Regions from separate parts of the Streptomyces sp. CLV115 genome, predicted to be linked through region 2. Evidence: predicted binding sites of a transcription regulator. Region 2 holds the regulator's gene; the other holds the start of a gene.
The links. The regulator HspR, encoded in region 2, represses chaperone genes until heat shock. The targets are predictions, from matches to a motif close to TTGAGNNNNNNNNNCTCAA.
Positions count from the first base shown of each region.

Region 1: a site for HspR is predicted at 1,386-1,404, ahead of lon (endopeptidase La). Genes of this name have one in related genera too.

Region 1 covers NZ_JBCEWQ010000172.1:7,005-10,410, reverse strand. Annotated here, with positions in the region: gene lon (endopeptidase La) at 1-1,363, opposite strand, end outside; partial or broken gene AADR41_RS35745 (DNA alkylation repair protein) at 1,514-1,691, shown strand; gene AADR41_RS35740 (hypothetical protein) at 1,798-2,361, opposite strand; gene AADR41_RS35735 (hypothetical protein) at 2,482-3,048, opposite strand; gene AADR41_RS35730 (hypothetical protein) at 3,169-3,406, opposite strand, start outside.
Region 2 covers NZ_JBCEWQ010000050.1:10,683-14,088, reverse strand. Annotated here, with positions in the region: gene grpE (nucleotide exchange factor GrpE) at 1-348, shown strand, start outside; gene dnaJ (molecular chaperone DnaJ) at 442-1,629, shown strand; gene AADR41_RS18900 (heat shock protein transcriptional repressor HspR) at 1,631-2,077, shown strand; gene AADR41_RS18895 (helix-turn-helix transcriptional regulator) at 2,298-3,284, opposite strand.

The DNA of each region.
Region 1 (3,406 bases), on a different contig from region 2:
GGACTTCGAGAAGGGCTGCGGCCGGGTCGCCCCGGAAGTCGGAGCCGACCTTGTCGATCTCGTCGAGCAGGACGACCGGGTTCATCGAACCGGCCTCCTTGACGGCCCGCACGATGCGTCCCGGCAGGGCGCCGACGTACGTACGCCGGTGGCCCCGGATCTCCGCCTCGTCCCGCACACCACCGAGGGCGACGCGGACGAACTTGCGGCCCATGGCGTGCGCGACGGACTCACCGAGCGAGGTCTTGCCCACGCCCGGAGGGCCCACCAGCGCCAGCACGGCACCGCCGCGCCGCCCGCCGACCACGCCGAGCCCCCGGTCGGAGCGCCGCTTGCGCACGGCCAGGTACTCGGTGATGCGTTCCTTCACGTCCTGGAGGCCCGCGTGCTCGGCGTCGAGCACCTGCTGCGCGCCCCGGATGTCGTACGCGTCCTCGGTCCGTTCGTTCCACGGCAGTTCGAGGACGGTGTCGAGCCAGGTCCTGATCCAGGAACCCTCGGGGCTCTGGTCGGAGGAGCGCTCCAGCTTGTCGACCTCCTTGAGCGCCGCCTCGCGGACGTGCTCGGGAAGATCGGCGGCCTCGACGCGCGCCCGGTAGTCGTCGGACTCGTCCTCCGGGTCACCGTTGAGCTCGGAGAGCTCCTTGCGTACGGCGTCGAGCTGGCGCCGCAGCAGGAACTCGCGCTGCTGCTTGTCGACGCCCTCCTGGACGTCCTTGGCGATCGACTCGGCGACGTCCTGCTCGGCGAGGTGTTCGCCGAGCCACTGGATGGCGAGCTTCAGCCGGGCGACCGGGTCCACGGTCTCCAGGAGCTGCACCTTCTGGGCGGTGGTGAGGAAGGGCGAGTAGCCGGAATTGTCGGCGAGCGCGGAGATGTCCTCGATCTGCTGGACCCGGTCCACGACCTGCCAGGCGCCGCGCTTCTTCAGCCAGCTGGTGGCGAGCGCCTTGTACTCCTTGACCAGCTCGGCGGCGGCCCCGGGAAGCGGATCGGGAACGACCGCGTCGACCCGGGTCCCCTCCACCCAGAGCGCGGCACCCGGCCCGCTGGTCCCGGCCCCGATCCGCACCCGGCCCCGGCCGCGGATGAGCGCGCCCGGATCCCCGTCCGAAAGCCGTCCGACCTGCTCGACGGTGCCGATGACACCGGTGCCGGTGTACGTACCGTCGATCCGCGGAACAAGAAGCACCTCGGGCTTGCTGCCACCGTCACGGGCCGCGGCCTGTGCGGCCTCCACAGCGGCACGTACATCGGTGTCGGACAGGTCCAGAGGCACCACCATCCCGGGCAGCACGACCTCGTCGTCGAGCGGCAGCACGGGCAGGGCTAGCGGAGTGACCGCATTGGAATCGGTAGCCATGATCTCCCCTTCGGCAGTCAAGTTGAGCTATGCAGACTCAATGCTCCTGAGCCGTCCATTGTTCCCAGGCGTGCGTTCGCTGTGAGCGATCGTGCGGAGCGGGCAACTGGGGGCGCGAAGGGCTTGAAAACTGGAGGCCGAGGCGGCGGGGGCGACGATCACGGGGTGAACCTCGGCAAGCTGCGCGCGCTCGCGAAGCGGCTCAAGACGCAGCACGAGCTCGCGGGCGAGCTCTGGGCGACTGGCGACACCACCGGCGCGGCTCCTGGGGACCCCGATCCGCCGCCCGCAGGCGTTCGGGCGCGAGGAGGTGGACGCCATGGCGCGATCCGAGATCCTCATCGAACCCGGGGCGGATCAGCTGAATCTCCCGAGACATCCCGCCGAGTCTCCGATCGATGCCGAACCGCCGATCAGCCGAATCGACCGGAGAATCAACTCCCCGCGCTCGCCCCACACTTCAGCTCGCGCTGAACAAATGCCACGAGCTGCCGCAGCAGTTTCGGCAGGACGCTCGGCAGCTTGGATTTATCGGGCACACTGTGCGTACTAATTTGCAGGTCGATGTACTTCCCGGGCGAGTTGGGCCCCTCGGAGGGTTCACAGATGAAATAGGCGGCAGCACCCGCTCCCCAGAGGATACCCTTTTCCCCTACATCGATCGGTTTCGGATTCGCTTTGTTAAAACTGCTCCAGTCGACTCCTTCGAATGCCTCGAGAGAGACGCTTGCCGAAAATTTAGTATTGCCGTCGATATATAGGACACAATTCACAGAGTCGTAATCCTCGGTCAGCACGAAAGGCCAGGCCGACAGCGTAGCCTTCTCGCCCGTGGGCAGGATGGGCGATACATCACTACTGGCGAACGCGTTCCAACAGATTCGCTTGGGCAGTTCCGGCACAGCCTCCCTCTCACCGTCCGAACAACCCACCAGAAGACCGGCCAAGATCACAAATATCGATACCGCCGCTGCGGCACTTCCGAATCGACGCACCATTGACTTCCCTCAGGATCTGAACTGGCGACCAACCCGAGGCAATTCACCTAAACCCCAGGAGACATCCCGCCGAGTCTCCGATCGATGCCGAACTGCCGAACATCCGAATCGATCAGGGATTCAGCCCCCATCACTCGCACCACACTTCAGCTCGCGCTGAGCAAATGCCACGAACTGCTTCATGAGCGGTGGCAGAACGCTCGGCAACTTGGCTTCATTAGAGACGTTACCCGCGGCGATGTGCAGGTCGATGTACTTTCCCGGCAAGTTGGGCCCCTTGGAGGGTTCACAGATGAAATAAGCGGCAGCGCCGCTATCCCAGATGATGCCCTTCTTTCCCACATTGATCGGCTGCGGATTGGCTTCGTCCATCGGGGACCAGTCAATCTGATCCTCGAAGCCTCGGCTAGTGGCGATTGCCTGAAAACTCGGAGCGCCATCAATGGCTAGAGTGCAGGTCACAGAGTCGAGATCATCGACCAACGCGAAAGGCCTGTGATACACGTCAGCCTTATCACCCGCCGGAAGGATGGGCAACACGTCGCTACTGGCGAACGCGTTCCAGCAGATTCGCTTGGGCAGTTCCGGCACAGCCTTCCTCTCACTGCCCGAACATCCCGCCAGAAGACCGGCCGAGATCACAAATGTCGATACCGCCGCTGCGGCACTTACGAATCGACGCACCATTGACTTCCCTCAGGATCTGAACTGGCGACCAACCCGAGGCAATTCACCTAAACCCCAGGAGACATCCCGCCGAGTCTCCGATCGACGCCGAACTGCCGAACATCCGAATCGATCAGGGATTCAGCCCCCATCACTCGCACCACACTTCAGCTCGCGCTGAGCGAATGCCACGAACTGCTTCATAAGCGCCGGCAGGACGCTCGGCAGCTTGGCTTTATCGGGGGCGCTACCCACGGTGATGCGCAGGTCGATGTACTTTCCGGGCGAGTTCGGCCCCTTGGAGGGTTCACAGATGAAATAGGAGGCAGCGCCACTGTCCCAGATGATGCCCTTCTTTCCCACGTCGATCGGCTGCGGA
Region 2 (3,406 bases):
GTGCTCGACGACGTCGGCCGGGCCCGCGATCACGGCGAGCTCGTGGGCGGGTTCAAGTCGGTGGCCGAGTCTCTGGAGACGGTCGTCGCCAAGCTGGGCCTGCAGCAGTTCGGCAAGGAGGGCGAGCCCTTCGACCCGACGATCCACGAAGCCCTGATGCACTCGTACGCGCCGGATGTCACGGAGACGACCTGCGTGGCGATCCTGCAGCCGGGGTATCGGATCGGCGAGCGCACCATCCGCCCCGCGCGGGTGGCGGTGGCCGAGCCCCAGCCGGGCGCGACGCCGGCCGCAGCGAAGGAAGAGAAGGCAACCGACGAGGAGAGCGGTGGCACCGAGGAGGTCTGACATTCCGTCCGACCACCTCGTGGCCCACCGCCCGGCCATGCGACCGGCACACAAGCCGGTCGCATGGCCGATCGTCCGGAAGGAGGGACGTCGATGAGCACGAAGGACTTCGTCGAGAAGGACTACTACAAGGTCCTCGGCGTCCCCAAGGACGCCACCGACGCCGAGATCAAGAAGGCGTACCGGAAGCTCGCCCGCGAGTTCCACCCGGACGCCAACAAGGGCGACGACAAGGCCGAGGAGCGCTTCAAGGAGATCTCCGAGGCGAACGACGTCCTCGGTGACAGCAAGAAGCGCAAGGAGTACGACGAGGCGCGCGCCCTCTTCGGCAACGGCGGCTTCCGGGCCGGACCCGGCGGCGCCGGAGGCAACTTCAACTTCGACCTGGGCGACCTCTTCGGAGGCGCCCAGGGCGGGGGCCAGGGCGGCGCGGCCGGCGGTTTCGGCGGTGGCGGCGGTCTGGGCGACGTCTTCGGCGGCCTGTTCAACCGGGGCGGCACGGGGACGCGGGTGCAGCCGCGGCGCGGCCAGGACATCGAGTCCGAGGTGACGCTCAGCTTCACCGAGGCGGTCGAGGGGGCCACGGTCCCGCTGAGGATGTCCAGCCAGGCGCCCTGCAAGGCCTGTTCCGGCACCGGCGACAAGAACGGCACCCCCAGGGTCTGCCCGACCTGTCTCGGCACCGGCCAGGTGTCGCGCGGCACCGGCGGCGGCTTCTCGCTCACCGACCCCTGCGTGGACTGCAAGGGCCGGGGCCTCATCGCCCAGGACCCGTGCGACGTCTGCAAGGGCAGCGGGCGGGCGAAGTCCTCCAAGACCATGCAGGTCAGGATTCCGGCGGGCGTCTCGGACAACCAGCGGATCCGGCTGCGCGGCAAGGGCGGCCCGGGCGAGCGCGGTGGACCGGCCGGCGATCTGTACGTCGTGGTCCATGTCGACGCCCACCCGGTCTTCGGCCGCAAGGGCGACAACCTCACGGTCACCGTGCCCGTCGACTTCACGGAGGCGGCGCTCGGCGGCGATGTGAAGGTGCCCACGCTCGGCGGCCCGCCGGTCACGCTGAAGCTGCCCGCCGGCACTCCCAACGGGCGTACGATGCGCGCCCGCGGCAAGGGCGCCGTGCGCAAGGACGGCACCCGGGGCGACCTGCTGGTCACCGTCGAGGTGAAGGTGCCGGGCGACCTCAGCAACGAGGCCAGGGACGCCCTGGAGGCCTACCGGAAGGCGACCGCGGGCCAGGACCCGCGGGCGGAGCTGTTCCAGGCAGCGAAGGGAGCTTGAGGTGGACGGCCGACGACGCAATCCGTACGAACTGACCGACGAATCCCCGGTGTACGTGATCTCGATCGCGGCCCAGCTCTCGGGCCTGCATCCGCAGACACTGCGCCAGTACGACCGTCTCGGCCTCGTCTCGCCCGACCGCACGGCCGGGCGCGGCAGGCGCTACTCGGCCCGCGACATCGAGCTGCTGCGCACCGTGCAGCAGCTGTCGCAGGACGAGGGCATCAACCTCGCCGGCATCAAGCGCATCATCGAGCTGGAGAACCAGGTCGCCGCGCTCCAGCAGCGCGTCGCCGAGCTGTCTGCGGCGGTGGACGGCGCGGCCCAGGCCATGCAGCAGCGAGAGGCCCAGGTGCACGCCTCCTACCGGCGCGATCTGGTGCCGTATCAGGACGTCCAGCAGACCGGCGCGTTGGTGGTCTGGCGGCCGAAGCGGCCGAAGGACTGAGCCGGAGGCCGAGTCGGAGGACTGGCCGACGGACCGAGTCGAAGGACTGAGCCGACGGTGAAGGGCCGGGGAGCGGACCTGCGGGTCGGTTTCCCGGCCCTTTGCCGTACGCAGGTGTGTGCGGTGCCGTGATGCTCGGTGTGGTGCGCGATGTGGCGGTGTACGGCCGTGCCGTGCGTTCTGCGCGTCGCGCGCGGTGCGTGTGCTGTGCGGGGTCCGGTCAGCTCTGCTCCTCCTCCAGGATTCCCGACCGCGCTATCAGGTAGCCGAGTTGGGCCCGGCTGCTGCTGCCGAGTGCGGCGGCGAGCTTGGCGACGTGGGCGCGGCAGGTACGGACGTTCATGCCGAGTCTGCGGGCGATCGAGTCGTCCACGTGGCCCTCCACGAGGAGCTGGGCTATGGAGCGCTGAACCCCGCTGATGCCCAGGGAGGTCGGTTCGTACTTGACCTCCTCCCGCAGCGGAGCGGCCCTCGTCCAGAACTGCTCGAACACGTTGACCAGATACTGCACGAGCCCGGGATGGCGGAGTTCCAGGGCCATCTGGTCGTCGTCGCTGGCCGGGATGAAGGCGACGGTCCGGTCGAACACGATCAGGCGGCCGATCAGCTCTTCGAGCGTGCGTATCTCCACGTTGTCGTCGGTCATGCGCTCCGCGTACGCGAGCGTGCTGGGGCTGTGGCGCGCGGTGTGCTGGTAGAGGGTGCGCATGCTGACGCCCCGGTGGACCACGGACAGGCCGCGTTGCAGCGACTTGCTGAAACGATGCTCGGCCCGGCCGCCGCCGGGCTGGACGGTGAGCACTTCGGCGCGGCACTCCGCGGTGGCGAGATCGAGGGCCGCGTTGATCCGGTTCTCGCCCTCCAGCACGGTGATGGCGTGGGTGCTGGGCGGCCCCAGAGTGCTGATGTCCATGAATGGCTCGAACGACTCCGTCAGTTCGACCGAGTGCCGGCGCCGCTCCAGGATCTCCCGCTCGATGGGATGCAGATGCTGCGCGAGAGCGGTGGTCGGCGGAACAGGCCGGAGCCAGTCCGGGTCGTCCGGATCGGGATGCAGTAGCGCGAACTCCATCAGGCAGGGCGCCGGTTCCACTTCGGCGCGGGCGATGCGTCCCAACCGCAAAGCGCTGGCGTAAAGGCGTGCCCCCGCGTCGCACAGTTCGGTGATCCCATGAGAATGTGTCGGCTTTGTGTTGCTTGTGGTCATATCGTCACCCCCCAGGTTCCTGAACATGCAGGAACATGATGCATCTACTCAGTGGTGCTCGCGTGCCCAGGTGAGACATCGTCTTAGGTGCGGGGGAGAAGAATCCACAAGTGAGGACGAAG